2 regions of the Thalassospira xiamenensis M-5 genome follow, and region 1 is predicted to be linked to the other one. Evidence: riboswitches for the same ligand, from Rfam matches in the RefSeq annotation. Region 1 holds a riboswitch; the other holds the start of a gene.
What was found. A riboswitch is a leader RNA that binds a small molecule or an ion and turns the genes downstream of it on or off. The one in region 1 is predicted to bind glycine.
Positions count from the first base shown of each region.

Region 1 (15,983 bases):
TAGAGATATCATACTTTAGGTTGACACAAGAAAGAGGCCCGTCAAGGGTGACGGGCCAAGTTTGCCCAGGTTTTTCACCGGGGCCACGGTTCGCTAGAGAGACGACATCAGGGGGGCCAATCGTTGGCTATCGGCCCAGAAGACCGCGGGTCACCACATGCGCCTGTATTTCGGCCGCCCCTTCGAAAATGTTCAGGATGCGGGCATCGCACAGAACCCGGCTGATCTGGTATTCAAGCGCGTAGCCATTGCCGCCATGGATCTGAAGCGCGTTATCGGCGTTCGACCACGCAACGCGCGCGCCCAGAAGCTTTGCCATGCCGGCCTCGATATCGCAGCGGATATCCTGATCTTTCTCGATGGCGGAAAAATAGGTCAGTTGGCGCGCGATCATGGTTTCAACCACCATCCAGGCGATTTTGCCGTAAACCCGCGGGAAGCTGTAAAGCGGATTGGAAAACTGGATGCGGTCCTGTGCATAGCGCATCCCGATTTCAAGCGCGTTCTGGGCGACGCCAACGGCACGCGCAGCCGTCTGGATGCGCGCCGATTCAAAGGTCGCCATCAATTGTTTGAAGCCCTGGCCCTCATCCCCGCCCAGAAGGTTTTCGGCCGGGACTTCGAAGCCGTCAAACGACAGTTCGTATTCCTTCATGCCGCGATAGCCAAGCACCTCGATCTCGCCGCCGCTCATGCCCTTGGCCGGGAACGGATCGGTATTCGTGCCGCGCGGCTTTTCGGCAAGCAGCATGGATAGCCCGCGATATCCGGTTTCATCGGGGTTGGTGCGCGCCAGAAGCGTCATCAGGTCGGAACGCGCCGCGTGGGTAATCCATGTTTTGTTGCCGGTGACCTTATAGGTATCGCCATCCTTGGTCGCGCGCGTGCGCAGATGCGCCAGATCCGATCCGTTATTGGGTTCGGTGAAGACCGCGGTTGGCAGGATTTCACCCGATGCCAGTTTCGGCAGGTAATGTTCTTTCTGCGCGTCGGTGCCGCCAAGGCGGATCAGTTCGGCGGCAATTTCGGACCGGGTGCCAAGCGAGCCCACCCCGATATAGCCGCGCGAGAGTTCCTCGGTCACGACGCACATCGCGGTTTTGCCCATGCCAAGCCCGCCGTATTCTTCGGGGATGGTCAGGCCGAAAACGCCCAGTTCGGACATCTCGTTGATAATTTCAATCGGGATCAGTTCATCGCGTTCGTGCCAGCCATGGGCATGCGGGCTGACCTTTTCATTGACAAAGCGCCGGAACTGGTCGCGGACCATATCAAGGGTTTCGTCTTCAAGCCCGGTTTCGCCAAAGCGGCCGGTATCAAGGCTGTCCTTGATCTGGTCGGCAATGGCGCGCCGGGTGGCGTCGCTGTTGCCCGAACCGGTCAGGGTCGCAACCGCGCGGCTGTCGCCAAGGGCGGCTATCACATCGCCGGGAACGCCAAGGGTTGAAAGACGGATGAACTCGCCCTGCGACATCGCGATGCCGCCCTGAATTTGTGCGAGATATTCGCCAAAGGCCGCCTGAAGGATCAATTGTTCAAGCGTTCCGAATTTGCCCTGCGTTTCAAGGCGTTCAGACCATGCCTTCATCTGCTTAAGGGCTGTGACATAGGTGGAAAACCATGCAAAGCCATGGGCGGCATACTGGTTTTCATCCAGTGCGCTGGCATCGATTTTGCCATCCACCGTCACGCTTTCGCGCATGGCGGTTTCGGCGGCGTGATGCACCGGGGCAAGGGCCGCCAGCGCATCATCGCAAAGCCGGGTCAGTTCGGGCAGCAGGGCATTATCGCTCATCGGTCTGATCCTCGGGTTCGGTCCATCTGGTGCATGAAGCAGACTATCATTGTTGTCCTGCCGGTTGGGCAAGGATTGAAAAGTGGCAGCCCCGATGCGGATCGGGCGAGAACGCATCAGGGCCACCAACGGTCAGTCGACGCTTTATGTGGGTTAGGCGTCGACTGCTTCTTCAAGGGTGCGCATGCCCGGGCGTTTGGCCTGAACCAGAACGGCCATGTTTCCGGGCTTGTGTTCGTTGCGCATCATCTTCATATGCGCACGTGGAATATCGTCCCAGCCGAAAACTTCGGACATGCTGGGATCGATGCGGCGTTCAATCACCAGCTTGTTGGCCTGGGCTGCCTGTTTCAGGTTGGCAAAGTGGCTGCCCTGAATGCGTTTCTGGCGCATCCAGACAAAGCGCGCATCGAAGGTCAGGTTAAAGCCCGTCGTCCCGGCACAGAACACGACCATCCCGCCGCGCTTGACCACGTTGCACGATACGGGGAAGGTCTGTTCGCCCGGATGTTCAAAGACGATATCAACGTCATTGCCCTTGCCGGTGATGTCCCAGATCGCCTTGCCGAATTTGCGGACTTCTTTCATATAGTCGCCAAATTCCGGGCCATTTACGGTTGGCAACTGGCCCCAGCAATTGAAATCCTTGCGATTGATCACGGCCTTGGCCCCAAGGCCCAGCACGAAATCGCGTTTGCTTTCATCGGAAATCACGCCAATCGCATTGGCACCCGCCGTGGTGATCAGCTGGATCGCCATGGATCCAAGGCCGCCCGAGGCCCCCCACACCAGAACATTGTGGCCGGGGCGCAGGATATGCGGGCGATGGCCAAACAGCATGCGGTAGGCGGTGGCAAGGGTCAGCGTGTAACACGCACTTTCTTCCCAGGTCAGGTGTTTGGGACGCGGCATGAGCTGCTGGGCCTGCACGCAGGTGAACTGGGCAAAGGATCCGTCCGGTGTTTCATAGCCCCAGATGCGCTGGGTGGGCGAGAGCATCGGGTCGCCGCCGTTGCATTCCTCGTCATCGCCGTCATCCTGATTGCAGTGAATGACGACCTCATCGCCGACTTTCCAGCGTGTGACCTTTGACCCGACCGCCCAGACAATGCCCGACGCATCCGATCCCGCGATGTGATAGGGCAGGTCATGCACGTCAAAGACCGAGATCGGCTTGCCAAGCGACGCCCACACACCATTATAGTTCACACCCGCCGCCATCACGAGGACGAGGACCTCGTGGCTGTCGGGCTGGATGACGGGCAGGACTTCGCATTGCATGGCGGTATCGGGTTCGCCGTGACGTTCACGGCGAATGGCCCAGCCATACATATTTTTCGGCACATGACCCAGCGGCGGGATTTCGCCGATTTCATACAGGTCTTTTTCTTCATGACCACCACGGAACGGCAGAACTTCAGCAGTCGTATTCATGGCCTTCACTCCTTGTTCGGGGTCGATCCGGGATGCGCTGTAAATGGCTGGTAATAAAATTACCTTGTGGTGCGCTGCGGTCGACGAATCCTCCAAGCCACGGAACTTGTGATATTTTCCCTGAAATGCACCGGTTTCCCTTGGGTTTTAGCCGGGTTCCCCGAATGCTTTCTTAGTTTTTGCTTTTATCGCGTTGCACAAATTGTTATATAATTATCCAAGTGATGTCTAGTAGGTAATTTAATAACGTTTTCTTGTAATAAACATAAAGCTTTTGGGTAATAAAGATACGCGAGGTCGCCATGTCGATGGAAAATCAACGCAGTGCAGCAAAGCCGGAACGCGACCGCCCGTGGTTGATCCGTACCTATGCCGGGCACAGTTCGGCCAGCGCATCGAACGCGCTGTATCGCCAGAATCTGGCGAAGGGGCAGACGGGGCTGTCGGTCGCGTTCGATCTGCCGACCCAGACCGGTTACGATTCGGACCATGTTCTGGCGCGCGGCGAGGTCGGCAAGGTCGGCGTGCCTGTATCGCATCTGGGCGACATGATGACCCTGTTTGAGGCTATTCCGCTTGATCAGATGAACACATCGATGACGATCAACGCACCGGCGGCATGGCTTTTATCGCTTTATATTGCCGTTGCCGAAAAACAGGGAACGCCGCGCGACAGCCTGCAAGGCACGACCCAGAACGACATCATCAAGGAATATCTGTCACGCGGGACCTATATCTTCCCGCCGGCACCCAGTCTGAAACTGATCACCGATGTTGCGGCCTTCACCTATCGCGAGGTGCCGAAATGGAACCCGATGAATGTGTGCTCGTACCATTTGCAGGAAGCCGGGGCGACTGCCGAGCAGGAACTGGCCTATGCGCTGGCGACCGCGATTGCCGTGCTTGATGCGGTCAAGGCATCCGGTCAGGTGCCCGAAGAAGATTTTGCCAAGGTTGTCGGGCGCATTTCATTTTTTGTGAATGCCGGTATCCGGTTTGTGACCGAGATTTGCAAGATGCGGGCATTTTGCGAATTGTGGGATGAAATCACGCGGGATCGTTACGGTATCTCTGACGAAAAATATCGCCGGTTCCGCTATGGCGTGCAGGTCAATTCGCTTGGCCTGACCGAACAGCAACCCGAAAACAATGTGTATCGCATCCTGATCGAAATGCTGTCGGTGGTGCTGTCAAAGAATGCGCGCGCGCGCGCCGTGCAGCTTCCGGCGTGGAATGAGGCCCTTGGTTTGCCACGCCCATGGGATCAGCAATGGTCGCTGCGCCTGCAACAGATCATGGCCTATGAAACCGACCTTCTGGAATATGACGACCTGTTTGACGGCAATCCGGCGATTGAACGCAAGGTCGGATTGCTTAAGGACGGTGCACGCGAAGAACTGGCGAAAATCGATGCCATGGGCGGGGCGATTGCCGCAGTCGATCTTGGTTACATGAAACAGGAACTGGTGCGATCCAACGCGCGCCGTCTGGCCGATATCGAAACCGGGCTGACCAAGGTGATCGGTGTGAATGCCTATACCGAAACCGAAGCATCACCCCTGACATCGGGGGAAAAATCGATCCTGACGGTCGATGACATGGCCGAACAGGAACAGATCGAAAAACTGAAAGAATGGCGGGCCGGTCGCGACCCGGCCGCGGTTGCCAGAAGCCTTGCCGATCTGGAAGCCGCCGCCCGCGAAGACCGCAACATCATGGAAAGTTCGATTGCCTGCGCCCATGCCGGGGTCACGACCGGGGAATGGTCGGAAACGCTGCGTCAGGTATTTGGCGAATACCGTGCGCCGACCGGCATCACATCGATGATCGTGACCGGGGATGCAGATGACATCAAAAACCTGCGCAGTCGCGTGGACGAGGTTTCCGAAAAACTTGGCGAACGGATGAAGATGCTGGTCGGTAAGCCGGGGCTGGATGGGCATTCCAACGGGGCGGAACAGATCGCGGTCAAGGCAGGCGATGCCGGGATCGACGTGCTTTATGACGGCATTCGCTGGACGCCTGATGAACTGGTGCGCAATGCCATCGACGAAGGCGCGCATGTGATCGGGCTTTCGATCCTGTCAGGGTCGCATGTGCCGCTGGTGCGCGAAGTCGTGAATGGGTTGCGTGCACACGGGGCGGGGCATATCCCGGTCGTTGTTGGCGGCATCATCCCGGATGCGGATATGCTTGTCCTGCGCCAGATGGGGGTATCGGCGGTTTACACGCCCAAGGATTACCAACTGGTCCGGGTGATTTCCGAAATTGTCGATCTGGTGGATCGCAAATCAACCGAACATCCGGCACCGCGTAACATCGAAGGCAAGCCGGAAGGGGCCGGAACGGCGATTTATTGATTGCGGCGGTTTTGCGGATTTGCTCAGCTCTTGACGGCAACCCGTGCCGGTTCGCTGCCGTGGCGTTCAAGAACCCAGCTTTCAAAGGTTGCGGCGGGCAATGGTTTGGCAAACAGGAAGCCCTGAATGAAGTCGCATCCCTTGTCGCGCAGATATTCGTGCTGCTCGACTTCTTCGACACCTTCGGCGACGACTTCAAGATTAAGGCTGTGGCCTAGGCCGATCACCGCATCGACAATTGCCTTGTCATCCATATCGACATGGATGTCGTTGACAAACGACCGGTCGATCTTGATCGACGAAACCGGGAAACGTTTCAGATAGTTCAGGGATGAATAACCGGTGCCGAAATCGTCAATCGCGATCCGCACGCCAAGGGCCTTGAGCTCGTTCAGTGTTGAAACGGCCTTTTCCGGGTTGTTCATCAGGATCGATTCGGTGATTTCCAGTTCCAGCGTGCCATCGGGCAGGCGGGTCTGATCCATGATTTTGGTAACAGAACGGACCAGTTCGGCATCCTGGAACTGTGCCGGTGACAGGTTCACCGCGATCCGAAGGCCCGGCAACGTGGTTTCCCGCCAGATTTGCGTCTGTTGGCAGGCCTTGTTCATAACCCATGCGCCCAGCCGGTTGATCAGGCCGCATTCCTCGGCCACCGAAATGAATTCGCCCGGCAGGATCAGGCCACGATCCGGGTGGTGCCAGCGCACCAGTGCCTCCGCCCCGACAACCCGCTCGGTGCGGCAGTCGATTTTCGGCTGATAGTAAAGTTCAAGCTGATCATATTCGAGCGCGTTGCGCAGATCTTCTTCGATGGTTTTGCGTTCCTTGACCCTCTCGTGCATCGACGGCAGGAAGAACCGGTAATTGTTGCGCCCTTCGGCCTTGGCGGCATACATCGCCATATCGGCGTTTTTGACCAGCTGTTCGGGGTTTTCGCCGTCTTCGGGGAACAGGGTGATGCCGACACTGGCGGTTGAATGCAGGCGAATGCCGCGGCAATCGAAGGGCAGGGACAGTTCATCGATGATGCGTTGGGCAAGGGCGATGGTGTCTTCGATATTCTGAACGTCGGTCTGGATGATCGCGAATTCGTCGCCGCCAAGACGAGCGGCGGTATCGGAATCACGGATGATCCGCGACAGGCGCTGCCCCATTTCCTGGATCATCAGATCGCCGACATCATGGCCAAAGTGATCGTTGATGTCCTTGAATCGGTCCAGATCGACAAACAGCACCGTGACCCCGCGCTGGAACCGGCGGGCGGATAGCAATGCCTGACGCAGACGGTCAAGGAACAGGGTGCGGTTCGGCAGGCTGGTCAGGACGTCATGCACGGCGAGATGGCGCATGCGGGCTTCGGTCTGTTTGCGTTCGGTAATGTCGGTATAGGTCGCAACGTAACCGCCGCCGGGCATCGGGTTGTGGTCCACCTGAACGACCCGGCCATTCGGGCGGGTGCGTTCCATGCGGTACGGTTCGCGACGGCGCGCAATCGCCACCCGGTCGGAAATCAGGGCCTGAATGCTTACATCGCCATATTCGCCGCGTTCGGCGTTGTAACGGAGGATATCGGAAAGCGGTGTGCCTTCCTTGACCAGATCGCGCGGCAGGTTCAGCAATTCGATATAGCGTTCGTTCCAGACCATCAGGTTCAGGTCCTGATCGAACAGGCAGATGCCTTGGCCGATATTGTGAAGGGTTGCTTCGAGAAGGGCCTGTTTGCGCTGGGCTTCTTCCTGTGCCTGCCCTTGCAGGGTCACCATTTCATTATATTCGCGGATCAGAAGGCCCAGTTCATCGGAACTGTTCCATTCCACCGGGCGGCGCAGGCGGCCATGTTTGGTCATGCGGATGGAATGCAAAAGCCGGTTCAGCGGTTCCTTGATCGACCGTTTGTTGGCGATCAGAAGGCTGGCGGCGACAACCGCAATCAGCAGACCGAACAGGATCATGTCGATCACCATCCGGCGGAACAGCAAATCCTGAACACGGGCTTCTGTGAAGTAAATCACAAGTTCGCCGACGTCATGACGCACATTATTGCGTTCAAAGAACACGCGCCGTGACAGACGCAGGGTGTCGTTCAGTTCGGATTGTGACACGCCGGTATGGGCAAATTCGGTGCCGTCAGCACCTAGTGCCAGCACGGCGACAATATCGCGATCCCGGCTCATGGCATTCAGGGCGGATTCGATATTGTCGACATCCAGATACCAGAACGGTGTCGCCAGAACGCGGGCATTGATGTCGGCGGTCTGTTCGATTTTTTCAGTCAGGTCGTCACGCAGAACCGTGTAACTGACGTATCCGAAGACAACGAACAGCGCGAGGGAGAACAAGGAAACCAGCGGCAGCGCGATAAAAAGCAATCGGCTGCTAAGCGACTTCCGTTGTAAAAAGCCGTACGATCCGCGCGACAAGCGTATTTCTCCTCGGCACCCACTATCGACTAGTTAATGGCAACCATACCCGACCTTAGGATGGGGTCCAACACCCCTGACACTGACGTTACTCAATCTGGAAGTCAGCCCAAAAGCAAGTTTGATTTCATTTTTTTCATATAGCGTTCACAAAAAGCAATCCGATCCATCTATTTTGGATCGAAGTGCAGCAGCTTCAAGCACTTGTATGCCAGTTTATTTCGGATTTCTTATTTAGGGCGGATTTATTTCGGCACGGCCTGACGGGCTAGTTCATCGCATCGTTCGTTTTCCGGGTGTCCGGCGTGTCCTTTGACCCAGTGCCATTCAACTTTATGCGTTTTAAGAGCTTCCAGAAGCCTTTGCCAAAGCTCGACATTTTTGACGGGCTTTTTATCCGCCGTTTTCCAGCCGCGTTTCTGCCAGCCGAAAATCCATTTGGTAATTCCGTCGCGGACATAGCTGCTGTCGGTGTAGATATCGACCACACAGGGGCGTTTCAACGCTTCAAGCGCACTGATGGCGGCCATCATTTCCATGCGGTTGTTGGTGGTTTCCGGATCGCCGCCCGACATTTCCTTTTCCACGCCATTAAATCGCAGGATCGCGCCCCAGCCACCGGGGCCGGGATTGCCGCTGCACGCGCCGTCGGTATAAATTTCGACGCGTTTATTGTCCGTTCCGGTCATGTAATTCTATTCCTCGCCCAGGCCATAGGCACTGGCACTGTCGATCCGTTGATGGAAACGCAGTTTATTGATGTATTCGCGCGGGTTTTTCGGCGTAACCAGCGCGTCCTTGGGCGTGTTGATCCAGTCATAAAGACGGGTCAGCAGGAACCGCAAAGACGCCCCGCGTGCAAGGATCGGAAGGGCGGCCAGTTCGTCATCTGACAATGCACGCACCTTGCCATAGCTTGACAGAAGGTTGCGGGCCTTGGTGACGTTGAAGCTGTTATCAGGTTCGAAACACCACGCATTCATGCAGATCGCAATGTCATAGGCCAGAAGGTCATTGCACGCGAAATAGAAATCGATCAGGCCCGATACGTCATCCTTGCCCGGGAAGAAAAACACATTATCGGGGAAAAGGTCGGCATGGATCACGCCCGCAGGCAACTGATGGGGCCAGTTGGCTTCAAGAAAGGCCAGTTCATCCTCGATCAGTTTTTCAAGGCCGGGCTGAACGCCGTTAGCATCGGTACGGCAGCTTTCAAACAGCGGGCGCCAGCCCGTAACGCTTAGCGCATTGCCAAGATACATGTCGAAATCCTGACCGGCGGTGTGCAAGTGTGCCAGTGCCGCACCAAGCCCGGTGCAGTGATGGGGCATGATCCGGCGCGGCGACATGCCGTTCAGGAAGGATGTGATGGCGGCCGGACGTCCGCACAAACGGCGTAACGCGACCCCGTCCCTGCCGTGGATCGGTGTCGGGCAATTCAGCCCCTTGGCCGACAGATGATCCATCAGGCCCAGATAGAACGGCAGATCATCCGGGTTCACACGCTTTTCATACAGGGTCAGGATGAAGGATGCCTGATCGGTCTGAAGCAGGAAGTTGGTATTTTCGACACCCTCGGCGATTCCCTTGAACGAAATCACATTGCCGATATCGTATTCGGCAACAAAACGGGCGATATCTTCGTCAGAAACGTCGGTATAGACGGCCATGGGATATCCGGACTTCCTGCATCAGGGCGGGGTTAGCTGGCAAGCTGGCGGGGCAGCTTGAAGGTGACGTTTTCATTGGTCAGAGTCAGGGTTTCGACCGTGACGTTATAACGTTCACGGCAGGCATCGATGACTTCCTCGACCAGAATTTCCGGGGCGGATGCGCCCGCAGTAATGCCAAGCGTCGAAATACCGTCAAGCTTGGACCAGTCGATATCCTTGGCGCGTTCGACCAGAACCGAACGGTCACATCCTTCGCGTTTCGCGACTTCGACCAGACGGTTCGAGTTCGACGAGTTTGGCGCGCCCAGAACCAGAATGGCATCGGCGTCGGTCGCGATCAGCTTGACCGCGTGCTGGCGGTTGGTGGTCGCATAGCAGATGTCTTCTTTCTTCGGGACCTCGATCGCCGGGAAGCGGCGTTGCAGGATCGAGATGATTTTGGCCGTATCGTCCAGCGACAGGGTGGTCTGGGTCACAAACGCCAGGTTTTCGGGGTTTTCGACCTGAAGGTTTTCGGCGTCTTCTTCGGTCTCGATCAGGGTCATGCTGCCCGGTGGCAACTGGCCCATGGTGCCGATGACTTCGGGATGACCGGCATGGCCGATCAGAAGGATATGTTTGCCATCTGCATGGTGGCGTTCAGCCCCACGATGGACCTTGGATACCAGCGGGCAGGTCGCATCAAGATATTCAAGCTGGCGGCTTTCTGCGGCTTCGGGGACCGATTTCGGTACACCGTGCGCGGAAAAGATTACTGGCACGCCGTCCGGGACGCTATCGAGTTCATCGACAAAAACAGCCCCCATGTCGCGCAGGCGGTCGACCACGAATTTGTTGTGGACGATTTCGTGGCGGACATAGACCGGCGCGCCATACTTCACCAGCGCCTTTTCGACGATCTCGATCGCACGATCCACCCCGGCACAGAAACCGCGCGGGTTGGCAAGGATGATCCGAAGGTCGGCTTTGTCAGACATGATACGGGTCCGAATGTTCATGATGCGCGACACCAGCCGCGCGATTATTCAAATGTCGTAGGGTCAGGACCCATTAATTTGTTTGCAATGGTCAATCAGATTTGTGCGGATACGCGAAGCAAAACCGCAGGAAGATATCTATCTTTCAAGGCTTTGCGACAAAGTAGCCCGTGCAAATCTGATTGATCCGAAGGACAGGTGTTATATTTGCGAACTCCGGCGTCAAATCCCTTGTCCGGGATGCCGACCCGCACGGCGGGCTTTTCCTTGGATTTCGCAAATATAACACCTGCCATTACAACCAAATTAATGGGTCCTGACCCTAGCTACATAACCTGCCAGCACCGTGCACGCAATGACAGACACCGTGTAAAGATGCATGTTCAGCTATGTCCGGCCATGTATTTAGGCCCCATACCGCGATTTGAAACGGAAGCGGGTTGTGTCGCCATATCGGAGCGAATAGACTGCGCGCGGTTGTGCCCATGGTGGGGGATGACCGCGAATTTGACCAGTTCTATAGAGGCTTGGATGACGATTGCGAACGGACTGCGGCGTGTTTGTGCATTGGGTTTGGTGTCGTTTGCCGGTTTTCTGGCGGCGTGCAGCAGCAACCCGTTCGAAGAGCAGCCGGTTCCGGCATGTCCGCGGGCCTTCCTGCCCAATGATACCGCCCGACTGGTGCAGTTCAGCGGTCAGGGCAAGGACCTGACCGATGTGATCCTTGAAGCCGAATTTGGCGGTTATCTGGGCGATTGCGGTTATGACCTTGATGACAAGATCCTGAACGTCGTGATCAGCCCGGTGATCAATGCCGAACTGGGCCCGGCCGCACAGGGCCGCAACGCAAAACTCCAGTATTTTGTGGCACTTAAGGACCCGTCCGGCGAGTTCATCCAGAAGAATCTGTTTGATGTCGACATGGCGTTTCCGAGCAATTTGAACCTGGCGCGGTATCGCGACGAGCAGGTGACTTTGAACGTGCCGCTGGACGATATCTGGGCCGGTCCGGACTATGAAATTTACCTTGGTTTCCAACTGAGTGCCGATCAGCTTGATTACAATCGACGCTTCGGAAAAAATTAATAATCCGGCCTATTATTCATTTTTGGTGAATAATCAAATCCCGCCCGCCTCGCGTGGCGGGATTTTCGTTTTTGAACAAAAGTTCGTTTTCGGTAATCCTCATACAAAATAATGGGCATTTGCCGGAGGGGCAAAAAAGGGCTTTTAATCCTCATACCAATGGATGGGGTGGAGAGGATATGATTTTTGGGGCTGGTCTGGTCGGATTCAAATCCGTATAAGGAGGCATACCCAAATGATCCCCGTGGGAGAGTGCCACGGTCTTGATCGATGTGCGTGATTACATCGATAGGGATTGCGCGGACGCCGAAGGAGCAACCACCCCGGAAACTCTCAGGCAAACGGACCGCGGGGAGATGGGACTCTGGAAAGCAGGCGGCATCAGAAACCGATGTGCGCCTCGCCGAAGATGTAAGCAGACCGGTATCCAAACCGGCTGTGATTCTTTCAGGCTCCAAGACAGAGGGGGACGTGGTTGGCCACTGGTCGGCTATGTTTCGCAACGCCTGTCTGGAGACCTTGATGGCCGATCATCAAACCGAACTGCTGAAAACCGCCCTTTATGATTTGCATGTGGAACTGGGTGCCAAGATGGTGCCGTTTGCCGGTTATGACATGCCGGTGCAATATCCGCTGGGGGTGAAGGGCGAACATCTGCATACCCGTGCGAAGGCCGGTCTGTTTGATGTTTCGCATATGGGGCAGGTCCGCCTGACCGGCGAACATCGCGTCGCCGAGCTTGAAAAGCTCGTACCCGGTGACATCGCGATCCTCAAACCCGGCCGTACCCGTTATTCCGCATTCACCAATGACGATGGCACGATTTTGGATGATCTGATGATCACCAATGCGGGCGACAGCCTGTTTCTGGTGATCAATGCCGCGTGCAAGGATGATGACATTGTCCATATGCGGGCCAATCTGGATAACGGTGTCGAGCTGATCGAGATTGATGACCGCGCATTGATGGCATTGCAGGGCCCGGACGCGGCCAAGGTTCTGGCGCGGTTTGCACCGTCGGTTGCCGATATGAAATTCATGAGCTTTGCCGAGATCGACATTGCCGGTATCGCATGCTTTGTCACCCGGTCGGGCTATACCGGCGAGGACGGTTACGAGATTTCCGTGCCGAACGACCGCGCCGACGAACTGGCGCGCAAGTTGTTGGCCGAGGAAGAGGTCGAGGCGATTGGCCTTGGCGCGCGTGATTCGCTGCGTCTTGAAGCCGGTCTTTGCCTGTATGGCAACGATATCGATACCACGACCACCCCGGTCGAAGGCGACCTTAACTGGATCATCAACAAACGTCGTCGCGAAGAAGGCGGGTTCAAGGGAGCAGACATCATCCTTGATCAGCTTGCCAATGGCGCGGATCGCAAACGTGTCGGGATCAAACCCGAAGGCAAGGCCCCGGCGCGTGAACATACCGCGATCTTGAACAGTGACGGTGAAGAAATCGGCGAAATCACCAGCGGTGGTTTTGGCCCGACCGTGGATGGCCCGATTGCGATGGGATATGTCGCAATTGAATTTGCCGCCCCGGGTACCAAAGTCGATCTGATGGTGCGCGGCAAGGCACGCCCGGCGGAAATCGTCGAACTGCCGTTTGTGGCCCACCGTTACTATCGCGGCTGATCATCAGAAAAAAAGAGTTCGGGCAGCGTTTGCGGCCCGCAAAAGATACCGAGATTTTAGAGACAACTGATCTTACAGGGACGAATTACCATGGCTAAAAAATTCTCGCAGGAACATGAATGGGTTGAATATGAAGACGGTGTCGCGACCGTTGGCATTACCGATTACGCCCAGCAGTCGCTTGGCGATATCGTTTATGTCGAGCTGCCGGAAGTTGGCAAAAAGCTGACCAAGGATGGCGATGCGGCGGTTGTCGAATCGGTCAAGGCCGCCAGCGACGTTTATGCGCCGCTTGATGGTGTGGTTGTCGAAGCCAACGAAGAGCTTGATGACAATCCGGCACTGGTCAACGAAGCACCGGAAAGCGATGGCTGGTTCTTCCGCATGGAACTTTCCGATGAGTCCCAGCTTGATGAGCTGATGGACGAAGCTGCGTATAAAGACTTTGTCGAAGGCCTTTAAGATATGCGTTATCTTCCGCTAACCAGTGCGGATCGCGCCTCGATGCTTGAAACCATCGGGGCCGGATCCGTTGACGAGTTATATAGCGACGTGCCCGACGGCGCGTTGCTGTCCGAGCCGGTCGATCTGCCATATCATCTTGGTGAATTGCAGGTCGAACGCGACATGGCGAAACTGGCCGCCAAAAACATGGGCACGGCCAGCGTGCCAAGTTTCCTGGGTGCTGGCGCATATCGCCACCATGTTCCGGCCACGGTCGATTACATCATCCAGCGCGGTGAGTTTCTGACGGCCTATACCCCGTATCAGCCGGAAATCGCGCAAGGTACGTTGCAGTATCTGTTCGAATTCCAGACCCAGGTGGCATCGATCACCGGCATGGATGTGGCCAACGCATCGATGTGGGACGGGGCAACGTCGTGCGCGGAGGCCGTTCTGATGGCGTGCCGGGCCACGCGCCGCAAGAAGGCGGTTCTGTCGGGTGGTCTGCATCCGCATTACCGTGAAGTCACGGAAACCTATTGCCAGTATAGCGATACCGAAGTTGCCGGTCGTGACGGGCACCCGGAAAAGCAGGCAACCGCGGATGAGCTTGACGATCTGATTGATGATCAGACGGCGTGTGTGGTTGTCCAGTACCCGGACGTTTTCGGACGCATTCAGGATCACACGAAGCTTGCGGATGCGTGCCATGCCAAGGGTGCGCTTCTGATCGTGGTGTTTACCGAGGCCATGGCATTTGGCGCGGTCAAGTCACCGGGCAGCTTTGGCGCGGATATCGTTTGCGGCGAAGGCCAGTCGATTGGTAACAACCTGAACTATGGCGGGCCGTATGTCGGGCTTTTTGCGACGACCAGCAAACTGGTACGCCAGATGCCGGGTCGTTTGTGTGGTGAAACGGTCGATCAGGACGGCAAGCGTGGTTTTGTTCTAACACTTTCGACGCGTGAGCAGCATATCCGCCGCGAGAAGGCGACATCGAACATCTGCACCAATTCCGGGCTGTGTTCGTTGGCCTTTACGGTGCATATGAGCCTTCTGGGCGAAGACGGGTATCGTGGTGTGGCAACACTTAACCATGAAACCGCGTGCAAGACCGCCGATGCGATTGATGCGGTGCCGGGTGCGGAACTTGTCAATGACAGCTTCTTTAACGAGTTCACCGTCAAGCTTGCCAAACCGGCAGCCGAGGTGGTCGAGGCACTGGTTGGCAAGGGTGTCCTTGGCGGGGTTCCGTTGTCGCGCCTGTATCCGAACCGGGACGATCTGGACCATTACATGCTGGTGGCGGCGACCGAAACCAACACCGACGAAGACATCGCGGACCTTGCGTCTGCATTGAAGGAGGTGCTGGCATGAGCTTTACCACCCATACCGGTAACCGTGGCCTTGTGCTCGAGGAAAAGCTGATTTTCGAGATGGGCGAACCGGGTCGTACCGGTGTTGACCTTCCGAAGCCAGCGGGCATCAAATCACGCCTTGGCGGCCTTGATCGCGATAGCGATGTTGGTCTTCCGGGCCTGTCCGAGCCGCAGGTGGTGCGTCATTTCACGCGCCTGTCGCAGAAAAACTTTGGCATCGATTCTGGCTTCTTCCCGCTGGGTTCGTGCACGATGAAACATAACCCGCGCCTGAATGAAAAGGTTGCGCGGATGCCCGGTCTTGCCGACCTGCATCCGATGCAGCCCGAAAGCACGGTGCAGGGCGCGCTTGAACTGATTGACAGTTGCGCGCACTGGTTGCTGGTTCTGACCGGGATGCCAGCGGTTGCCATGTCGCCGGCAGCGGGCGCGCAGGGCGAGCTTTGCGGCATGATGGCGATCCGGGCGGCCCTTGATGCGCGCGGTGAAAACCGTCGTCGTGTTCTGGTGCCGGAATCGGCCCACGGGACCAACCCGGCAACCGCCGCGGCATGTGGTTTCACGGTTGATTCGATCCCGGCCACCGAAGATGGCCGTGTCGACCTTGCCGCGTTCGAAGCCAAGCTTGGCGATGATGTGGCGGGTATCATGCTGACCAACCCGAATACCTGTGGCCTGTTTGAACGTGACGTTCGCAAGATTGCCGATCTGGTCCATGCGGCCGGTGGGTATTTCTATTGCGACGGGGCGAACTTCAACGCGATTGTCGGACGGGTG
Region 1 covers NZ_CP004388.1:3,822,399-3,838,381, reverse strand. Annotated here, with positions in the region: gene TH3_RS17865 (acyl-CoA dehydrogenase family protein) at 128-1,795, opposite strand; gene ccrA (crotonyl-CoA carboxylase/reductase) at 1,949-3,229, opposite strand; gene TH3_RS17855 (protein meaA) at 3,532-5,589, shown strand; gene TH3_RS17850 (putative bifunctional diguanylate cyclase/phosphodiesterase) at 5,613-8,012, opposite strand; gene rnhA (ribonuclease HI) at 8,258-8,701, opposite strand; gene TH3_RS17840 (homoserine kinase) at 8,708-9,682, opposite strand; gene ispH (4-hydroxy-3-methylbut-2-enyl diphosphate reductase) at 9,715-10,662, opposite strand; gene TH3_RS17825 (hypothetical protein) at 11,194-11,748, shown strand; glycine riboswitch at 11,984-12,107, shown strand; glycine riboswitch at 12,111-12,213, shown strand; gene gcvT (glycine cleavage system aminomethyltransferase GcvT) at 12,271-13,383, shown strand; gene gcvH (glycine cleavage system protein GcvH) at 13,474-13,845, shown strand; gene gcvPA (aminomethyl-transferring glycine dehydrogenase subunit GcvPA) at 13,849-15,204, shown strand; gene gcvPB (aminomethyl-transferring glycine dehydrogenase subunit GcvPB) at 15,201-15,983, shown strand, end outside.

Region 2 (15,983 bases), 1.2 Mb from region 1:
GCGATTTTTGACTGCATGCTTGCCGGTATTCTCGATGCCGGTTTGCCCGAACATGCGCTTCAGATGATCCCGGTGACGGATCGCGCCGCCGTTGGCGAGATGCTGAAACTGTCCGATTACATCGACGTCATCGTCCCGCGCGGCGGCAAGTCGCTGATATCGCGCATTACCGATGAAAGTCGGATTCCCCTGTTCAAGCATCTGGAAGGGCTTTGCCATACCTATGTCCATGCCAGTGCGGATGTGACCAAAGTCGTCGATATCGTGGTGAATGCCAAGATGCGCCGGACCGGCATTTGCGGTGCGACCGAAACCATCCTGATTGATCAGGTGGTTGCCGATGATCTGTTGCCGAAAATTGCCGCGGCCCTTGCCGACAAGGGATGTGAAATGCGTGGCGATGCCAGCGCGCAAAAGGCAGACACCCGCATCCTGCCTGCCACGGACGATGATTGGATCACCGAATATCTTGATGCCATTGTGTCGATCAAGGTCATCAATGGCGTCGAAGAAGCGGTCAACCATATCAACACATATGGATCGCATCACACCGACGCCATTTTGGCCGAGGATACCGATGCGACCGCGACGTTCCTCAATGGTGTTGATTCCGGCATCGTGATCGTCAATGCATCGACACAGTTTGCTGATGGCGGCGAATTTGGCATGGGGGCCGAGATTGGCATTTCGACGAGCAAGCTGCATGCACGCGGCCCGGTCGGAGTCGAACAGCTGACCAGCTATAAATACATCGTGCGCGGCACCGGCCAGACCCGCCCATGAGTTTTTCGACGCCCAGAAGTCATAGTGCCCCGCCCCGCGTCGGATTGCTGGGCGGGTCGTTTAACCCGGCCCATGAAGGGCATCTGCATATATCGCTGGAAGCCTTGAAAACCCTGCAACTTGATGCAGTCTGGTGGCTGGTGTCGCCGCAAAACCCGCTCAAGCCCGCCCAGGGTATGGCCGACCTTGCCGACCGGTTCGATTCGGCGCTGATGATGGCAAAGCATCCCCGCATTGTTGTTTCTGCAATTGAATCAGAACTGGGAACCCGTTATACGGCCGACACTCTCGCAGCTTTGCAGCGTCGTTTTACCCGAACGCGGTTCGTATGGCTGATGGGGGCGGACAATCTGGCCCAGTTTCATAAATGGAAATGGTGGGACAGGTTGATTTTGCGCGCTCCCATTGCGGTTCTTGACCGCGAGGGGTATTCTAACAAGGCATTGTCCGGGACGGCAGCCAAGCGTATGGAACGCTGGCGCATCCCATCGGACAGGGCGGGTTTGCTGGCCGATCTCGATGTTCCGGCCTGGGTTTACCTGCCAATAAAGCGCCATCCGGCTTCTTCGACCGCAATCCGCGCCGAAGGCAGATGGCAGGTTTGACCGGCGGGAGTTCCCCGGATCCAAAACGGATCGGGCTCTCTTGCGTAAATTGAGGTGGCGACCATAGGTACCGCAAAAAAGACTCTGACCCCGGGCGAGCTTCTTGCCCTTATCCAGAGCACGCTCGAAGACGACAAGGCCGAAGACCTTGTCACCATTAATCTGATCGATAAAACCTCCCTTGCCGATCATATGATCATTGCAACCGGGTCATCCTCCAGACGGGTGGCGTCGATGGCAGAGCATATTGTCGAAAAGCTGAAAGAAGCAGGTCAGGGCCGTGCCCAGGCCGAAGGCAAGGAACAGGGCGACTGGGTTCTGGTTGATGCCGGCGATGTCATCGTCCATCTGTTCCGCCCGGAAGTTCGCGCTTTCTACAACATAGAACAGATGTGGGGCGTTGAAAATCCGGCGCTTAAACAGCAGGCGGCGCGACTGTATTAATACAGTCCGCCCCGGTTTGCCCTGACCACCGCGGGGATTGGCCATCGGTGGTCCCCTTGCGGGCCGGAGCCAGATCGGAAAGATGCAAATTACCCTTGCGGCAGTGGGCCGGATGAAGAACGGCCCCGAGAAAGATCTTTTTGACCATTACGCAGCCCGCCTGCGCTGGCCCTTTGCCGTGCGGGAAGTCGAAGAGAAGAAAAAGCTGCCCCCCAATCAGCTCAAAGACCGCGAGGCGGAGCTTTTACTGGGCGTCATCCCCGAAAATGCCTTTTTGATCGCACTTGACGAGCATGGCCGCGAATATGGCTCCATCGATTTTGCCGCAAAGCTTGAAGGCTGGATCGATCAATATGCCGGAAATATCGCCTTTGCCATTGGCGGGGCCGACGGGCATGGGGACGCCATCAAAACACGCGCCAATACGCTTTGGTCACTTGGCAAGGCGACATGGCCCCATATGCTGGTCCGCGCCCTGATTGCCGAACAGCTTTTCCGCGCCCACGCCATCCAGACCAACCATCCCTATCACCGGGAATAATCCTCAAAGTCACCAAAAGCATTGGTTCCCCCACTCTTGGATAAGTTGTTTCAAAATTTGTCCATGGGTATTTCTCTATCTGTTTGAGTAGGGGAATTAACGATGCAAAACAGATACTTAAAGATTGCCGCCGCTATCGGTTTGGCAATGCTGACCGGCGCGTGCGCAGCTTCGCGTAGCGTTGTCGAAATTCAGGAACCGGCCAAAATTGAGAACCCGGCGACTGGGCCGGCCGTTAAAATCGTTTCGGTCGAAGACAAACGCCAATTCGAGATTGATCCGTCAACACCGGATATCCCGTCGCTGTCGAATGACGAGATTGATGATGTCACCTTTACATCGCGTGCCTATGCCCGCAAACGCAACACCTATGGAATGGCACTGGGGGATGTTTTGCTACCCGAAGGCAAAACCGTTGCCGATGCTGTCAACAAGGCAATCTCCAACGGCTTCAAACAGGCCGGATACCGTGTTCTTGAACCGGGGGACGCCGAATATGACAGCGCCGACTCCGTCGATGCCGACCTGATCAAGTTCTGGTCATGGTTCGAACCCGGTTTCTGGCAGGTCACGGTGCATAACAAGTCCGAAGTGACGTTGAAGGGCAACGAACTGAACAAGGGCGAACCGGTTACAGTCACCGACAGCTATCAGGAAAAGATGCAGATGGTCCTCGACAGCGACTGGCAAAGCAGTGCTGTTAATGCCCTACGCGAACTTTCCTCAAAGATTGCCCAAAAACTGGAAACGCTTAAGTAACCGGCTTTAACGCAAATCATACTGCATGCGCACGACACCGGACTTGTAGTGCTCCGATGCCACCAGTTTCAGTGTCGTGCCCACAGCATCCCGGCCAAACAGCCGGATGCCATCACCGAGAATTTCGGGGATGATGAACATTTCAAGCTGATCGACAAGGCCGCCAAACAGGAATTGGGTCACAACACTGGCCCCACCGACGATCCAGATATCGCCGGTATCGGACCTGTCATCGCGAAGCTGGCTTGCCAGTTCCACAAGACTACCGCCATAGGCCTCTGTATTGGCCGGGCGGTTATCGGGCAAATCGCGCGATGTCAGGACAATCGTGCGGCGATCTTCATAGGGCCAGTCGCCAAATTCCATCACCTGATCAAAGGTTTTTCGCCCGATGATCAGTGTTCCCACGGTGCCCAGAAAGCCCTCGAAATTGAACTCGCCCGGATCGAATTGATCAAGCCAGTCAACAGCACCATTGGCGCGCGCGATATAGCCATCCAGACTGACCGCGATATAGATGCGGAACAGTTTCTTTTTCATGCTTTGCCCAACCTGTTCGGGGTCTTTGCCCCGTTTTTGATTTCTCAATGATATCAGATTGCAGGCGCAAGGTGGCAAGAATCAGGCCGGATGAAAAACACCCCCGAAACGGCGGCTTCGAGGGTGTTTGGTCGGTATTTCAAACTGTCAGCTCAACATTCGACCACGTTGACATTGACCGCCAGCCCGCCCTGACTGGTTTCCTTGTATTTGCTTTGCATATCAATGCCGGTCTGGCGCATGGTTTCGATTACCTTATCGAGTGACACGGTATGCTGACCATCACCTCGCATTGCCAGACGGGCAGCATTGATCGCCTTGACCGCCCCCATGGTGTTGCGTTCGATGCAGGGTACCTGCACCAGACCGCCAATCGGATCACAGGTCAGGCCAAGGTTGTGTTCCATGCCAATTTCGGCGGCGTTTTCAACCTGTTCGGGCGTACCGCCCATGACGGCACAAAGCGCGCCTGCCGCCATTGAGCAGGCCACACCGACCTCACCCTGACAACCGACTTCGGCGGCCGAAATCGACGCACGCTTTTTATAGATCGAACCAATGGCCGCCGCCGTTAACAGGAATTCGCGTATTTTGCCCTGTGTCACATTGGCCCCGAACCGTTCATAATAGCGCAGCACGGCGGGAATAACACCCGCCGCACCGTTGGTAGGGGCGGTCACGACGCGCGAACCGGCAGCATTTTCTTCGTTAACCGCAAGGGCATAAAGATTGACCCAGTCGATCACGGTCAACGGGTCCTTAAGCCCCGCTTCTGGCCGTTCCGTCAGTTCAAGGTAAAGTTTGCGCGCACGCCGTTTGACATTCAACCCGCCGGGCAGAATGCCATCGGTTTTGCAGCCACGCTCAATACAATCCATCATCGCGCGATGCACGCGGTCGACAAATTCCTCGGTCTCGGCAGGTTCACGCCAGCTTTTTTCGTTTTCGGCCATGACTTCGGCAATCGACAGCTTTTCCTTTTTACAGATCGCCATCAGTTCATCGGCCGAGGAAAAGGGATAAGGCAGCGTGATATTATCGCCGGAATATTCCGCCCCGCGATCATCGCCCGAGACGATAAACCCACCCCCAACCGAAAAATATTCCTGTTTGTGCAGAACAACACCGTCACGGTCAAAGGCGGTGATCCGCATGCCATTGGGATGTTCGGGCAGGCTTTCGGTCATATGGAAAACAAGGTTGGTATCCCGGTTGAAAGCAACCGGGTGCGCGCCGTAAAGCTGTAATGCGTGATCTTTATCAATCGCATCCATTGTCGGTGCGATCCGGTCTGGATCAACCGAACGCGGTCGTTCCCCCGAAAGCCCCATGATCACCGCAGTATCGGTGGCATGGCCCTTGCCGGTCAGGGCAAGCGATCCGTAAAGATCGACAATCACCGAGCCGATTTTTTCCAAAAGATTCCGGGCTTCGAGTTCCAGACAGAACCGATAGCCCGCGCGCATCGGGCCGACCGTATGCGAACTCGATGGGCCAATCCCGATGGTATAAAGATCGACAACGGAAAGATTAACGTCTTGCGGACGCTGCTTATTTTCTTCGGTCAAATGGGCCTCCCACGGCTCTTTGTCATGCGGATCAATACCACATGACGTTACAGAACCGGTGTCTTGCCCCCTCTGTCCCTTGACCTGAGATTGTGCGCCCTGTTGCCAAAAACAAAGAAGTCTTTGACGCCATGGCTTCATCCTTCGGTGGAAATATGGTGCCGGGCGTTGGCCCCGTACCGCTTTCTCTCTCCAGAGCCTCAATCCGCAACGGTCCATCTGCCTGAGAGTTTTCGGGGCTATTGCTCCTTCGGCGCCGATCTGATCGCGGGATCAAAGCGGGCTCTCCCATCGCGGTTATTCGAGGTATCACCGTAACGCCCGAGATTACAGGCAGGTGATGATCCTTGTCAAAAAGCGACTTTGCAAGCGCACAAAAAATACCCGGTCGGAAGGCTGTTCAATACCGGCATTCATGATAGATTGCGCGTTGAAAATGCTATGATTGGCAGCGTCTGATGGCGAACCCACCGCGCCCGGCGTCTTTGTACGGATGGCAAAATTGCCGGAAAATAACCATCTTTACCGGTAATTCAGCCTTTTACCTTATTTCGTGTACTTTACTTCGTGGGATTATGATTGTGACTGTATCAAATACCGTAAAGCGCCCGCGTCCGGTGGTGCTGTGCATTCTGGATGGCTGGGGTTATCGCGAGGAAAGCAAGGACAATGCGGTTGCATTGGCCAATACCCCTGTTTGGGACGCGCTTTATGCCAACAATCCGACCGGCTTTCTGAAAGCCTGCGGTCTTGATGTCGGCCTGCCCGAAGGGCAGATGGGCAATTCCGAAGTCGGCCATATGAATCTTGGTGCCGGCCGGGTTGTGATGCAGGAACTGCCAAAAATTGACGAGGCTGTCAAAACCGGTTCGATCGCCGATACCGATACCGTCAAAAAGGTTATCGCCAAGCTGAAAGAAAGCGGGGGTGTCTGTCATATCGCCGGGCTTCTGTCCGAAGGCGGGGTGCATTCCCATCAGGCCCATATGGCGGCCCTTGCCAAAATCATCGCATCGGCCGGTGTGCCGGTAAAAATCCATGCCTATCTGGATGGCCGCGATACCGCCCCCAAAAGTGCCGCCAAATTCCTTGAAAAATTCCGCGCACTGATCGGTGATGCCAATGTTGAAATCGTGACCGTCACAGGGCGCTATTACGCGATGGACCGCGACAATCGCTGGGAACGCGTCAGCCAGGCCTATTTCACGATGGTAAAGGGCAAGAATTACGCCGATGGCCGCACCGCTGAAAGTGCCGAAGCCGCAATCAGGGCAGCCTATGATGCCGACACCACGGATGAATTCGTTCTGCCGACCGTGATTGGCGATTATGCCGGCATGAAAGACGGCGACGGGATTTTGATGACCAATTTCCGGGCCGACCGCGCGCGTGAAATTCTGGCCGCGATCTGCGCACCGGACTTTGACGGGTTTGACCGTGGCACCCCGATCAGATTTGCCGTGCAGGCCGGTATGGTTGAATATTCATCCGACCATGCAAAATATATGGATGCGATCTATCCGCCGCAGGTGTTGCCAAATATCTTTGGTGAAGTCGTTTCCAGGGCTGGCATGAAGCAGTTGCGCATCGCGGAAACCGAAAAATATCCGCATGTGTCCTTCTTCTTTAACGGCGGCGAAGAACAGGTTTTCGAGGGCGAAGACCGTATTCTGGTGCCATCGCCCAAGGTCGCGACCTATGATTTGCAGCCGGAAATGTCGGCCCCGGAAGTGACCGAAAAGCTGGTGGCGGCGATCAGGGCTGAAACCTATGACGCGATCATTCTGAACTTTGCCAACCCCGACATGGTCGGCCATAGCGGCATTTTGTCCGCCGCGATGAAGGCCGCCGAAGCGGTCGATACCTGCCTTGGGCAGGTTGTTGATGCGGTTAAATCGGTGGGCGGCGTGATGTTCGTTACCGCCGATCACGGGAACTGTGAGATGATGGTGGATCCGGAAACCGGCGAGCCGCACACCGCGCATACGCTTAATCTGGTGCCGACCATTCTGGTGAATGGACCCGAAGGCGCGACACTGGAAAATGGTCGCCTGGCCGACGTGGCACCGACTTTGTTGCAGCTTCTCGGGCTACCGCAACCGGCGGAAATGACCGGCAAACCGTTGATCAAGGGTTTGAAAGGGAATGATGCGCTTCTTGCGAACTGATCTGCGTTCCAAGACCGCCCTGCCTGCGCTGGCTGTGATTGCAGCCATGATCGCGGGCGGGGCAGCGCCGTCTTTTGCCCAGTCGCTACGCAAGGTCGACAGTCAGCTTGATAAACTTGAAAGCCAGTTGTCAGAGCAGCAAAAGCAGGAAGAATTCCTGGCGCGTAAATCGCGCGAACTCTGGACCGAGGAACAGGCGCTTCAATCCGAAGCCATTTCGGTCGCCAGACGCGCCCAGCGCCTTGAAACAACCCTGACCGATCTTGAAGATCAGCTTGCCGAACTTGAAGTGCGCGAAAAGCGGGCCGCCACCAGCCTTGAAGACAAAGCCGGGCAATATGCCCGCATCCTTATGGCCTTGCAGCGTTTGTCGACCACCCCGCCCGAAGCTGTGATCGCCCTTCCGACCAGCCCGCAGGATACATTGCGGTCAGCCATCCTGTTAAAGGCCGCCCTACCCGGTGTTGAACAGCATGCGCGCGATTTGCGCGCCGAGCTTGAAGAAATTGGCACCCTTCGCGAAGACATCCGAACGCGCCGCAGCGAAATGGCAGCCGCCACCAAAGAATTACAGGCAGAGCGCCAGTCACTGGCCGCCCTGCTTAACGAAAAGCGCAAACTGCGTTCGGAAACCGAGGCCGAGGCCAAAATGGCATCGCGCGCCGTCAATGAACTGGCGACCGAGGCAAAATCATTGGGCGATCTTCTGGAAAGCCTGAAAAAGCGGGCGGAAGGCGTTCCCGAACCCCGCATGAAACCGGAACGCCAGATCGCCAAGCGCACAGAACCCAAACCGGCCCCGGCCCCATCGACAATTGCCAGAAACGAGCCGCCCGCCACCCCTGCGGAAAAAACAGCCCCTGCCAGCAAGGCGCCATCGGCAAATGATGAAGAGCTTTCTGTCGGCAGTTCGATCACGCTGGCACACGGACAATTGCGTATGCCCGCAAGCGGCAAGGTCGTTACATTGTTTGGTGAACGGTCCCGCGGACCGGACGGACTGGCGGTTACACATTCCAAAGGGATCGAGATCGACACACGCCCAAACGCGCAGGTCGTATCGCCCTTTGACGGCAAAGTTGTATTCGCCGGGCCCTTCCGTGGCTATGGCCGCCTCTTGATTATCGAACACGGCGAAGGATACCATAGCCTTATCGCTGGTTTTGATCGGCTCGACAGTGTGGTAGGACAATATCTGTTGGCGGGTGAACCTGTTGGAATAATGGGTGAATTATCGCCTAAACTCTATCTGGAGATGCGCCATGACGGTGAAGCGATCAATCCGCTTCCCTGGCTGGCCTCGAAAAACGGCAAGGTAAGTGGATGAAAACCTCTCGATTGGCAGTATTCGCACTCGCTACCGGCATGACTTTGGGCCTTGCTTCGCCCGCGCTGGCGCAATCTTCACCAACAACATCAGCCGAAACCTATCGGCTGCTGAACCTGTTTGGCGATGTGTTTGAACAGGTGAAATCGAAATATGTCGAAGAAGTAGATGACAAGCAGCTGATCGAAGCGGCCATCAACGGCATGCTGACATCGCTTGATCCGCATTCCTCCTATCTGAATATGGATAATTTCGAGGAAATGCAGGTCGATACCCGCGGCGAGTTCGGCGGGCTTGGTATCGAAGTCACGATGGAAGAAGGCTTTGTCAAAGTCATTTCCCCGATTTATGACACACCCGCCGAAAAGGCCGGTTTGCAACCCGGTGACTTCATCACCCATATCGATGGCAAACCGATCCGTGGTCTTGGCCTGAACGAAGCGGTTGAAATGATGCGCGGCAAGGTCAATACGGACATTATCCTGACCATCATGCGCAAGGGTGAAACCGCACCGTTTGATGTCACCCTGACCCGGGCCGTGATCAAGATCCAGTCGGTTAGATCCGAAGCAAAGGATGATGTCGGATATATCCGTATCACCAAATTCAACGAGCAGACCTTTAGCGGCCTGCAACGTGCGATCACCGAGTTGCGCGATCAGATCGGCCCGAAAATCAAGGGCCTTGTGATTGACATGCGCAACAATCCTGGTGGTTTGCTCGATCAGGCGATTTCGGTTTCGGACGCCTTCCTTGATAAGGGAGAAATCGTATCAACCCGCCCGCGCGATACCGAAAATACCGAACGTTACAATGCCCGTCCGGGCGATCTTGCCGACGGACTTCCCATGATCGTTCTGATCAATGACGGTTCGGCATCCGCATCCGAAATCGTTGCCGGTGCCCTTCAGGATCACCGCCGCGCGGTCATCATGGGAACACGCAGTTTCGGCAAGGGATCGGTTCAGACAATCCTTCCGATGCCCGGCAATGTGGCACTGCGTCTGACCACGGCACGCTATTACACGCCGTCGGGCAAATCGATCCAGGAAGTCGGCATCGTGCCTGACATCATCGTCCCGCAGGCCCGTGTCGAAAGCATCGAAGCCGCCCAGCGCCGATCCGAAGCCGATCTGAATGGTGCATTGCGCAACGAGGATGAAACCATCAGCAACGCCGAAAGCGATGCCAATGATCGCCGCAATGCTGCCGAGGAAATAGCGCTGGAAGATTATCAGCTGTCCCGTGCACTTGATATGATCCGGGGCATCGCCCTGTTCGCACCCCGCCCGCAAGGGTGAGGTGCGATCCGCAGACCGAAAGAGACTGACCTTTCGTGATCAGGAAACTCATAAAATCCTTACGGTTTGGCCGAAAGAAGGAACGGGATCCTCTTGATGACATGGGCGCCCCTGAAACAGATGATGTTTCAGACGCTCTGTCGGACGAGGATCTTCCCTTTAACGAGCTGCCGATCGAGGTTCAATGGGAACGTCTGCCCAAGCATCCGCCATCACGGCGCTGGTGGCTGTCAAAACTCCTGATCATTGTGCTGTTTTTAAGCCCGATTGCCGCGGCGGGTGTCGGACTTATCCCGATCCTTGATCCTGAAACCGGCTGGCGGCTGTTTCATCTAGGATCACCCAAAACCATCGTCGCCGTTCCCGGGACCGAGCGCGAGCTTCAGGAAGAAATCGCCAAAGGTGTGCGCGACGTCGAAGAACGCACGCGCGCCGAACAGGAAGCACTGGCCAAAGCCGCTAGTGATCCCAACAATCCGCAAAGTGCCGAAGACATCGCCAGACAGCTTGAAGGCGTTTCCGATCTGGTTGGCACCCCCGGTCAGGAGGGCGCAGTGGATGGCACGACAACACCAACCCCGGAAGAACTCGCCGCCCTTGCCGAAGAAGGCGCACTTGATCAGCCGATAGAACCCGATCCCCTGCGCCCGGCTCCGCTTCCTGGTCTGGATGAAGAAGGCAGTTTCGGTCGTATTCCGCGGATTGCCGATGATGGCACGACGCCGTTTGATGCCTATAAACGGCCCTTCGAACGGGTTGAAGGCCAGCCCTATGTCGCGATCATCGTGACCGGTATAGGCCTGAACAGCACCAGAACGAAGGCGGCAATCGAAGATTTGCCACTGAACATTTCGCTGGCGCTTTCGCCCTATGCCAACAATCTGCAACAGGTCGCTGCCGATGCGCGCGCCATGGGCCACGAGATATTCTTGCAGTTGCCGATGGAGCCGATCGACTTCCCGCTATCTGATCCCGGTCCGCGCGCGCTTTTGACCAGCCTGCCGGAAGGGGAAAACCTTGTGCGACTTGAATGGTTGCTCGCACGGTTCCCGGGCTACGCGGGTGTCGTCAGTTATCTTGGGTCGAAGTTCGGAAGCCTCGATAGCGCCATCCGTCCGGTGATCGAATTCGTCGACCGGACCGGTCTTATGTATGTTGAAGGTACCAATTCCGGGTCCGTGAGCCTTGGCGCGCAATTGGCATCGAATGCCGATAGTCCGAATGCCGTTGGCAACATCATGATCGACGAAATTCCAAGTCGCCGGCAAATCGACGCCCGGCTTAACGATCTGGTCGAACTGGCAAAAAGCAACGGCGTTGCCGTCGGAATTGCGCAATCCTATCCGGTGACCATACAACGCCTTCGGAACTGGTCGTCACGACTTGCCCGCCAGGGCGTTCAGCTTGCACCGGTTTCGGCGCTTGCAAAATTGCAGGTCACACCGCAGTCTGCGGACGAGGCGGAAGCCGCCCGGCGTGACGCCGCATTGGCCGAAGAACGCGCCCAAAAGGATGCAGCCCCGTCCGATACTGGTGACGGCGAAAGTGAAACAATCGAAAATTGATGACACCGCCACCGTATGCGGTTTGTCAGGGGGTATTGATGGCGAAGAAATCGGGCGGCAAATCAAAGAAGGCAGCCAAAGCCGACGATGATCAGAAGGCCGGGGATCAGAAGATAAAAACCGGCAACACGGACAAATCAACGCTGACCGCAGAAGACCTGCCTTATCGCCCCTGTGTCGGGATCGCACTTTTTAACGACGAGGGACAGGTCTGGATCGGCAACCGGATCGGGTTTGAAGGCGCATGGCAATTGCCACAGGGCGGGATAGATGATGGCGAAACCGCCGAACAGGCAGCGCTTCGCGAATTGTCCGAAGAAATCGGCACCGACAAGGCCGAAATCGTTGCCGAAACGCCCGACTGGCTGACCTATGATTTACCCGATCACCTGATTGGCAAGGCATTTGGTGGCAAGTATCGCGGCCAGAAACAGAAATGGTTTGCCATGCACTTTACGGGTAAGGAAAAACATATCAAAATTGATGTTCCCCATCCTGAATTTGATGCATGGCGCTGGACCGATTTCGGAACTTTGCCCGATCTGATTGTCCCGTTCAAAAGACCGGTTTATTTGCAACTTGTCGAAATCTTTCGTGATGTACCTCAAAGAATTCGAAATTTGGGGACGGCATAAGACGCCACGTTATTTCTTGATCAATACGCTCAAATCGATAGATTGCAGAAAATCAAGATACATCAGAAGTTTAGAGGAGTTCTAAGATGGGTGCGGATCGCTTGATCTTCGGTGTCCTGACGATTGTGGTGGGGATTTTCGGCCTGTTCTATGCTTCGGGATCACATGATGGATATTCCTATTTTGTGGGCCTGGCATTGTTCTTTGGTGCGGTGCTGTTCATGTTCGCACTGATCAAGGGACATTATGACCAGCTGGAAAAAGACGGGCATAAATAAGGTCTGCCGCCGAGATATCGGTCGACATCGCCTTTGAGGTTTTCTTTCGGGACCGGGCAGGTTATGGATCAGAGTATGAGCAATACACACTGGGATCCTGTTCGTTACGGTCTGTTTGGCGATGAACGTCGCCGCCCGGCAAAAGACCTGATTGCCCGTCTGCCCAAACCGGCGGATGGCTTTTTGCCACGTCACATTGTCGATCTTGGCTGCGGGCCCGGATCCATCACCGCGTTGCTTGATCAGGCGTATCGCACACCGGAAAATCCCGATGTCCAGATTGTCGGGATCGATTCTTCAGCAGAAATGTTGGAAACAGCCGCCAAGCGCGACGAGAATATCGAATGGCAACAGGCCGATATCGCGCAATGGGAACCGGATAGCCCGGTTGATATCCTGTTTTCCAATGCCGCCCTGCAATGGATTCCCGAACATGCCAAACTGTTCCCCCGCCTGACACGGTTTTTGCGTCCCGGCGGACTGTTGGCCATTCAGGTGCCGAACAATTTCCTGGCACCCAGTCATCAGTTGATTGGCGAAGCCGGAATTGAATGGCGCGATGCGGTTGCCGGGGCGACCCAGCAAATCCGGATCATGCGACCGGGCGACTATTTTGATGTCCTGTCCGCCGATTGCGATGCCATTGACCTGTGGCAGACCCAGTATTGCCATGTCCTGCATGGGGAAGACCCCGTTTTCGACTGGACATCATCGACCGCCTTGCGCCCGGTTCTTGCCGCCCTGCCCGATGATGATGCGCGCGCCGCATTTTGTGAAAAATACAAAACCCGCTTGAAACAGGTCTATCCGCCGCGTGATGATGGCGTCACACTGTTTCCATTCAACCGGTTATTCATGATCGCCCGCAAACGCGACGCATAAATTCGACGCTAAAGTCTCTATTGGCGGGCATTACAAACGGAGCACCCCATGCCCGCCTTCCGTGACCATTTTATTCCCTGTTGCGGCTATGAAATTCATGTCAGGACGTGGGGCGATCCCCAAAAACCAGCCCTTGTCATGAGCCACGGTCTGGCGCGACTGGCCGATGATTTTGATCATGTCGCGCCGCATTTCACTGATACGTATTTTGTCCTGTGCCCGTCCATGATCGGCCGCGGGCTTTCGGGATGGGCCAAGAATCCCGACCGGGAATATACCCTGCCCTTCTATGTCGCACAGACCTTCGAAATGCTTGAACATTTCAGGATTTCAAGCTGCAAGTGGATCGGAACGTCAATGGGCGGGTTGATCGGGCTTGCCATGACCGCCGAAGCCGCCGGATGGATCGAAAAGCTGGTTTTAAATGACATCGGACCGGAACTTGACACTGCGGCAGTCGCACGGATCAAATCCTATGTCAGGGCCACCCCGGAATTTGAAACGATCCATGATGTCGAAGAAATCGTCAAACTGATCTATGCGCCGTTTGGCATCACCGACGAAGCCACCTGGTCATTTATTTCCGCACGCTCGGTGCGACGTCTGCCGAACGGAAATTTCATGATGCATTATGATCCCGAAGTCATGCGCGTCTTTGCCGAACATATTGATTCTTTTGATGCATGGGATCAATTCAACGCTATTTCTTGCCCGGTGATGCTGATCAGCGGTGCGAAATCTGATCTGATTCCCCCCGCCATTGTCGAAAAAATGCGGGAACAAAAACCGGAAATGCCGATTTTAACTGTAGCAAATTGCGGACATGCACCCCATTTGAATGACGAGGAACAGATAAAAGCCATCAAGGCGTTCCTTGCCGACTGACAAACCGGGGCCGGAAACATCCAGAATTTGTTTGCACAAGGGGATGTGCACCAGTTGCGATAAGGTTGTCGGAACACGAGATATGCATGTATCAAGTCCAATTGCGTGGTCTGTTGCGATTCTTGCCGTTGCCGCGACAACGGGCGGCTTTTCGCACGCGGCCCGTGCCCAGTCGATCCAGCCCGCCACGCCAGATGAAGCCGGTGTGACAATTGGCATGCCCCAGACTGACAGTTCGCCAAATTCACTGGTCCCCGGAATACTGCCCCCCGCGCTGCCTGGCGGGATGAGCAATTATTTCGCCCCTCGTCGAAATCACGGCATTGTCCTGAACAATCCATCCACCGATGGGGAAAGTGACCCATCGCTTCTGTGGTTTGAAATCGACAGCCAGCCAACGACAAACAACGGCATTGCGGCCCAGTTCGGAATTGGCTACGCCCCACGCCCGGATCTGGGCTTTGCCTTTGGCCCGGTTTTCGAACTGAATGGCCCGATCGGGCAAAGCTTTGGCACCGACCAACGCAATGATTTTGATGTCACCCCCACGCACCACCCCGGTGGCTTTTACCGCCATAACTTTTCGGGCAATCCCGGCAACCCTTCGGGCACGGATGATGCGGGCATTGCCGCCAGCCTGTCCTATATGCCGTTTCAGGATATCTGGATCGGGTTACATGGTCGATTGACCAGTGATCTTGCCCCTGATCCGAATACCGGTGCGCTTGATCGCTTTGACGCGATGCTGGGTCTGACAGCCGGATATCGCTTGGAATTCTAGGATCAGGCCCCCTTAATTTGGCCGTGATCTTTTACGAAATGCTCAATTCCCCTTTTGCCTGCCCGAACGAGGCTGTATGACTCCTAGAAGGATCATCAGGAAAAGACGAAACGCCGCATGACAAGAATGCCAGCACCGATAGACGGGCCGAATGCCGATGCCTTTTCCGCCTGCAACGACCTTGCCGCGGCAAAAAATGCCAATCTTTACCGTGCGGCCATGCGCCTTGGCCCGGAACGGCAGCGTTTCTTTCTGGCGGCCTATGCATCGATGCGGGTGATCGACGATATTGTCGATGACGGGTTCCTTGAACTGACCGATCATGAACGCGACTATGCCCGCGAAGACACCCTGATTGCAATTGATCACTGGCAGCAGCAAATCCAGGCTGCCAAGATCGATGCTGATAACCCCCATCCCGAAAGCGGCCCGCTCAGCCAGCAGGTATTTGATGCCCTGCGTCTGACTTTGGGCCGAAGCGATCTGGAAGTTGATCCGTGGGTTGATCTGGCCGATGCATTGCGCCGCGATGTTGCCGAAGACCCGATGGATGAATGGGACGATTTCATCGCCTATTGCGAGGGGGCAACCGCCGCCCCGGCATCAATTTTTGTTTATCTGCTATCGGCACGATTCGATAACGAAATCGGATATACATCCCCCCTGACCAACCCACCGCTTTATCATGCGCGCGACATGGCGATTTTCTGTTACGTGGTGCATATCCTGCGCGACCTTCCAGACGATATCAAAGGCCCGGACAGGCTGGTGACGATACCAGCCGAAATCCTGATTGCCGCCGATATCACGCTTGGCGAAATCCGCAATGCCATCGGGCAGAAGAAATATGACGAACTGGACCGCCTGGGCACCATTCTGCTGGAACGCGCGTGGGAACATTTTGAAACCGGGCAGGCCCGG
Region 2 covers NZ_CP004388.1:395,839-411,821, reverse strand. Annotated here, with positions in the region: gene TH3_RS01900 (glutamate-5-semialdehyde dehydrogenase) at 1-783, shown strand, start outside; gene TH3_RS01895 (nicotinate-nucleotide adenylyltransferase) at 780-1,388, shown strand; gene rsfS (ribosome silencing factor) at 1,443-1,832, shown strand; gene rlmH (23S rRNA (pseudouridine(1915)-N(3))-methyltransferase RlmH) at 1,915-2,373, shown strand; gene TH3_RS01880 (hypothetical protein) at 2,476-3,132, shown strand; gene TH3_RS01875 (dihydrofolate reductase family protein) at 3,139-3,672, opposite strand; gene TH3_RS01870 (L-serine ammonia-lyase) at 3,825-5,240, opposite strand; glycine riboswitch at 5,311-5,438, opposite strand; glycine riboswitch at 5,442-5,541, opposite strand; gene gpmI (2,3-bisphosphoglycerate-independent phosphoglycerate mutase) at 5,816-7,408, shown strand; gene TH3_RS01860 (murein hydrolase activator EnvC family protein) at 7,386-8,735, shown strand; gene TH3_RS01855 (S41 family peptidase) at 8,732-10,036, shown strand; gene TH3_RS01850 (divergent polysaccharide deacetylase family protein) at 10,138-11,601, shown strand; gene TH3_RS01845 (RNA pyrophosphohydrolase) at 11,640-12,236, shown strand; gene TH3_RS01840 (hypothetical protein) at 12,323-12,514, shown strand; gene TH3_RS01835 (methyltransferase domain-containing protein) at 12,590-13,396, shown strand; gene TH3_RS01830 (alpha/beta fold hydrolase) at 13,445-14,281, shown strand; gene TH3_RS01825 (hypothetical protein) at 14,364-15,062, shown strand; gene TH3_RS01820 (phytoene/squalene synthase family protein) at 15,180-15,983, shown strand, end outside.
Region 2: another riboswitch for glycine. It lies ahead of TH3_RS01870 (L-serine ammonia-lyase); the one in region 1 lies ahead of gcvT (glycine cleavage system aminomethyltransferase GcvT).